2 regions of the Enterobacter sichuanensis genome follow, and region 2 is predicted to be linked to the other one. Evidence: predicted binding sites of a transcription regulator. Region 2 holds the regulator's gene; the other holds the start of a gene.
The links. The regulator LexA, encoded in region 2, represses DNA repair genes until DNA is damaged. The targets are predictions, from matches to a motif close to TNCTGTATGTACATACAGNA.

Region 1 (3,120 bases), 530 kb from region 2:
CGGCAGCGCTTCGGCGTTCGCCTGTACATACTCCACATTCCCCACCACGCCGATGTTACGCAGCTTCTCGCGTCCCATTTTCAGCATGGAGTCATTGATGTCGGCCAGAACAACACGCCCGGTTTCGCCCACCAGACGGGAGAATTTCGCGGTTAAATCGCCCGTACCGCCGGCGAGATCCAGCACCGTTTGTCCACGACGCACACCGCTACAGTCAATGGTGAAGCGCTTCCACAAGCGATGAATGCCGAATGACATCAGGTCATTCATCACATCGTACTTCGCCGCCACGGAATGAAATACGTGGGCCACCATGTCAGCTTTCTGCGCTTTGGCGACAGTCTGAAAGCCAAAGTGCGTTGTGTCTTGTGAATCGTCAACCATCTCAGAGCCTGCTTATCAGTAAAATGTCCGTGAAGTGTAACAGATTGGGCGCGATTGCCCTACGTTTCAACCACCCCGAAAGAAACGCGCTGGCTGCGCGTCGGGTGAGTGTGTCGCTGCTAACGTGTTGTCTTCACTGCGTGTCTTTTGTTCATCCGCCCCTTCGCGCAGGCGAAACTCTTCGTCCTGCGCGGTAGCCTGTTCAACCAATTCCGGATTAATCTCGCGTTTCACCTCCACCCCAAGGCCGCGGAAGGCTTCGGCCTGCGCCAGCAGATTGCCTCGCCCGGAGGCGAGTTTTTTCATCGCCTGGCGGTAGTTATCCTGCGCGCGGTCCAGGCTCTGCCCGACCGAAGACATATCGTCCACGAAGAGGCGCATTTTGTCGTACAGCTTGCTGGCGCGATCGGCAATCTGCTGCGCATTGCGGCTCTGGTGCTCATACCGCCACAGGTTAGCAATGGTGCGTAAGGCCACCAGCAGCGTGGTGGGGCTGACCAGCATAATGTTATTTTTGAGCGCTTCGGTGATCAGTTCCGGCTGTCTGTCGAGCGCCAGCAGAAACGCGGGCTCTACCGGGATAAACATCAGGACATAGTCCAGTGAGCGCAGGCCGGGCAACTGCTGGTAGTCTTTTCTGCCAAGCAGGCGAATGTGATTACGCAGGGAAGCAATGTGCTCCTGCAGGGCAGACTCGCGCGTGTAGTCATCCTCCGCATTGAAGTAACGCTCATACGCCACCAGCGTCATTTTGGCGTCAATTACCACATCTTTACCCTGCGGCAGTCGTACGATGACATCCGGCTGCATGCGCGAGCGGGCATCGTTTTCGATACTCACCTGCGTTTCGTATTCATACCCTTCCCGCAGGCCCGAGGCTTCCAGGACCCGGGTCAGCACCACTTCTCCCCAGTTGCCCTGGGTTTTGTTATCCCCTTTAAGCGCACGGGTGAGGTTGACCGCTTCCTGCGCCATTTGCGCATTCAGTTGCTGAAGATTGCGGATCTCATGCGCCAGCGTGTGCCGCTCGCGAGCCTCCTGACCAAAGCTGTCCTGCACCTGGCGGCGAAAACCGTCCAGCTGTTCGCGCAGGGGCGTCAGCAGGCTGTTCAGGCTCTGGCGGTTCTGTTCATCAACGCGGCGGTTGCTGTGCTCGAAAATACGGTTAGCGAGGTTCTCAAACTGTTCGCTGAGGCGCTGCTCGCTGTTGAGCATCTGGCGAATTTTGTCTTCCGCATGCAGTTGCGTGGATTCCAGACGGGTGGTCACTTCGCGGAGATCGGCCTCCAGCGAGGTGTTGATATCACGCAGGTTGCGCAGCTCGTTGTTGAGTAACTCGCACTCCTCTCGCCAGTGGTCACTCAGCGCAATCTGCTGCTTTGCCGCACTTAATTGAGCGACTATCTCTTCACGCTCTGCCAGCTGATCGGCCTTCTGCTGCGCATGCTGATAGCTGGAAATAAGCCAGCCTATCGCCACGCCCGCCAGCGCAATCACCGCATAAATCAGGACTGAGATATCCACAATGCCCCCTGCATCAACGTATTACCCGCACAAAATAAGATTGTGCTGTATAAACGTCCAGTTTGAAAGGGTTTTCCTGCGAGGCGCTACGCAAAAAAATAAAGGCCGAACGTGTCGGCCTTTGATTTCGAAAGGAGAGGATTAGATCAGGCGACGCGCGGCTTCAACCACGATTTTCACCGCATGGCTTTCGGTCTGCTTCATGGTTTCAGCGTTCGGGATCTCCTGCTGGGTACGGTTGACGATAACGCCCGCCACCATACCGGCACGCAGACCCTGGCTTGCACACATGGTCAGCAGCGTTGCGGATTCCATTTCGTAGTTCATCACGCCCATGGACTGCCACTCTTCCATTGAGCCTTTGAAGCGGCTTACCACGCGGCCAGAGAAGGTGTCGTAACGCTCCTGGCCTGGGTAGAAGGTATCGGAAGAGGCGGTTACGCCCACATGCGTGGTGGCGCCCACAGATTTCGCGGCCTCAACCAGCGCAGTAGTACATTCGAAGTCGGCCACTGCCGGGAACTCCATTGGCGCAAAGTGCAGGCTTGCGCCGTCCAGGCGCACGGATGCTGTCGTGACCAGCACGTCGCCGACGTTGATATGCGGCTGAATAGCGCCAGTGGTACCGATACGCAGGAAAGTACGAATGCCCAGCTGCGCCAGCTCTTCAACGGCAATAGAAGTAGACGGGCCACCGATACCGGTAGAACAGACGATCACGGCTTTACCATCCAGCTCTGCACGCCAGGTGGTGAATTCACGATGGGCTGCCAGCTTAACCGGCTTATCCATCAGCGCGGCGATCTTTTCCACACGCTCAGGATCGCCCGGGACGATCGCGAGCGTAGCCCCTTGTAAATCGTTTTTGGTGAGGCCGAGATGAAAAACATCAGACTTAGACATAGGTGACTCCTCTGTGGGTCGGTTAGTCAGAAGAAGTAAAACGGTACTTTACAGAAGCAATACGCATAATTTCGTGACGCAACTCACCATGACCGAAAATGATTGCAGTTAATTTCCATAAAATAGTGATTTACATCACATTAACAAGTTATATCGTTGGGCGCTGCACAAAAGATAGACCGTTTAAGGCACTGTGAGTTGTTAACCTGGTGTCTATATTTACCTTTGCGCTAACTCATTGGTACGGAGAATGCCATGACTGAAAAAACCGGTTTTGCACCTGCTGCGGCCCCGCATGCCTCAACCATC
Region 2 (3,120 bases):
GACGGCCAACGCCAGCCATAAACCGTGGTTACCAAGCCACGGAAGCGTCAGCAACGTCAGGCCAAACCCGGCCGCCGCGACAGCCATGCTGTTACGCATTTCGGCTCCGCGCGTCGCGCCAATAAACATGCCGTCCAGCAGATAACACCAGACACCCACCACCGGCAAAATGACCTGCCAGATGAGATAATGGCTCGCCAGTTCGCGCAGTGCCGGCAGGGAGGTGAGTAACGCGATAATCTGTTCGCCAAAGCAGGCGTAAATCAGCGCGAATGCCAACGCCACCAGACCCGACTGTCGACAGGCCGCCCGCCAGACATCCCGCAGATGCCCGCTTTCCCGTGCGCCATACGCCTGCCCCGAATGCGCTTCAACCGCATAGGCAAAGCCGTCCAGCGCATAGGCGGTAAAGGTCAGCAGCGTCATCAGGACGGCATTAACCGCAACGATGTCTGGCCCGAGCCGTGCGCCAAAGACCGTCAGTGCACCAAAGCAGAGTTGAAGCAGCAATGAACGCAGCATGATGTCACGGTTGAGCGCCAGCAGCTTACGGATATTGCCGCGCCAGGCGGTTTTGAGCAGCGCAAGGGAAATCCCGCGCATCACCAGCACACGCCAGACCATCCACAGACCAATAATAAAGGTCCCGTATTCGGCAATCGCCGTCGCCAGCGCTGCCCCCTGCACGTTCATTTGCAGCCCCATTACCAGCCAGACATCCAGCACAATGTTGAGCAGGTTGCCCACCACCAGCAGAATGACAGGCGCACGGGCATACTGGACGCCCAGGAGCCACCCCAGTAGAACCAGATTAGCCAGCGAGGCGGGCGCGCTAAGCCAGCGGATTTCAAGAAAACGCCGCGCCTGTTCCAGTACTGCCTCGCTGCCGCCAACGATATGGAGTGCAAGGTCAATCAGGGGAGCGCGCAGTAAAACGATCAACGCCCCTGCGCCAAGCGCAAGCATCATCGGCTGTACCAGCGCACGCGCCAGACGCAACGGATCTTTTGCACCGTAAGCCTGCGCGGTAAGGCCGGTCGTACTCATGCGCAAAAAGAGCAGCAACATGAACAGAAAGCTGGTTGCCGTCGCGCCAATCGCCACGCCGCCAAGATAAACAGGCGAATCCAGATGACCAATAACGGCGGTATCGACCAGCCCCAGCAAGGGCACGGTGATATTGGAGAAAATCATCGGCAAAGCAAGACGCCACAATGCCTTATCGGATGCCGTCAGCAGTGACATGAAAAATACCGGAAGTGGGAAATGAATCAGGCTACAGCGGAGCTGTAGCCTGTCAGGAAAAGATTAAAGCCATTCACCGTTGCGAATCACCCCAACCGCCAGTCCTTCGATAGAGAAGTTCTGTTCACGGAGGTCCACCACAATCGGGGAGAACTCGCTGTTTTCAGGCAGTAACTGTACGGTGTTACCCTGTTTTTTCAGACGCTTGACGGTCACTTCATCATCAATGCGTGCGACCACAACCTGGCCGTTTCGTACATCCTGCGTTTTGTGAACCGCAAGCAGATCGCCATCAAGAATGCCGATGTCTTTCATCGACATACCGCTTACGCGCAGCAGGAAATCAGCGCTCGGTTTGAACATACCAGGATCGACCTGGTAATGGCCTTCAATATGCTGCTGAGCCAGTAAAGGCTCACCTGCAGCAACACGCCCTACCAGCGGAATGCCCGTCTCTTCTTCCACCAGCAGGCGGATACCCCGTGACGCGCCCGAAACAATCTCAATGACACCCTTACGCGCCAGCGCTTTCAGGTGTTCTTCGGCAGCATTCGGAGAACGGAAGCCCAGACGCTGCGCGATTTCCGCACGCGTGGGTGGCATACCCGTCTGGCCGATATGATCCCGAATGAGATCAAACACCTCTTGCTGCCTGGTCGTTAACGCTTTCATTCCGCCCCCTGGGTGTATATACAGTTATGCTGTGAGTATATACAGTCAAAGGCGATTTTGGAACCAAAAACTGCACAAAAAACCAGGGACTTAATTATTCCTCGAGGCTCATCGGAAATGTGACCAAAGCAGCGTGACCCAGGTGATAACGGCAGTGATAATCGACAGCAACACGGCAGCAGAGCCCATGTCTTTTGCCCGGCCTGAAAGTTCGTGGAAATCAGAGCCGATACGATCCACAACGGCCTCAATAGCGCTATTCAGAATTTCCACTATCATCACCAACAATACGGATCCGATCAGAAGAACGCGCGTTATCGCATCAATATCAAGGAAACAGGCGATAATCACCGCGACAATCGCGGCGATGCCCTCCTGGCGGAAGGCAGCTTCGTTGACCCACGCGGCGCGAAAACCTTTCCAGGAGTAGCCAGCAGCTTTGATGATTCGGGTTAACCCAGTGGTATTATTGGCCATTAAAAGAACCTTTTTTAAAAAAGAGCGTCAGTAACAGGGGCCGTAACGCGTTTCGCTACAGCCTGAAGTATGACGGGTAACAACAGAAATTTTGCGCGCTTTCTGTTATCCTTGCGCCGCAATTGCATTATTAACCAGAGGCTTTACATCGTTTATGTCCGGCTGGCCACGAATTTACTACAAATTACTTAATTTACCATTAAGCATCCTGGTAAAAAGCAAGTCTATCCCAGCAGAACCCGCGCTGGAATTGGGGCTCGATACGTCGCGTCCCATTATGTATGTTTTGCCTTATAACTCGAAGGCAGACTTACTGACGCTTCGCGCCCAGTGTCTGGCGCATGACTTACCTGACCCGCTTGAACCGCTGGAAGTTGACGGTACGCTGCTGCCGCGCTACGTGTTCATCCACGGTGGGCCGCGTGTGTTTACCTATTACACGCCAAAGGAAGAGTCCATCAAGCTGTTCCATGACTATCTCGACCTGCACCGCAGCAATCCTGACCTGGATGTACAGATGGTGCCGGTGTCGGTGATGTTTGGTCGCCGCCCGGGCCGCGAAAAAGGGGAAGAGAACCCACCGTTGCGCATGCTTAACGGCATCCAGAAGTTCTTTGCGGTCTCCTGGCTGGGACGCGACAGTTTCGTCCGTTTCTCCCCTTCCGTGTCGCTGCGTCGAATGGCGGACGAGCACGGCACCGACAAGATCATCGCGCAAAAACTGGC

Region 1: rmuC (DNA recombination protein RmuC) is a predicted target of LexA. The motif match lies at 1,952-1,971, and genes of this name have one in related genera.

Annotation. Positions count from the first base shown of each region.
Region 1 covers NZ_CP027986.1:4,495,572-4,498,691, forward strand. Annotated here, with positions in the region: gene ubiE (bifunctional demethylmenaquinone methyltransferase/2-methoxy-6-polyprenyl-1,4-benzoquinol methylase UbiE) at 1-384, opposite strand, end outside; gene rmuC (DNA recombination protein RmuC) at 451-1,908, opposite strand; gene udp (uridine phosphorylase) at 2,050-2,811, opposite strand; gene C1N69_RS21730 (dienelactone hydrolase family protein) at 3,067-3,120, shown strand, end outside.
Region 2 covers NZ_CP027986.1:317,393-320,512, reverse strand. Annotated here, with positions in the region: gene dinF (MATE family efflux transporter DinF) at 1-1,245, opposite strand, end outside; gene lexA (transcriptional repressor LexA) at 1,309-1,917, opposite strand; gene C1N69_RS01480 (diacylglycerol kinase) at 2,026-2,394, opposite strand; gene plsB (glycerol-3-phosphate 1-O-acyltransferase PlsB) at 2,549-3,120, shown strand, end outside.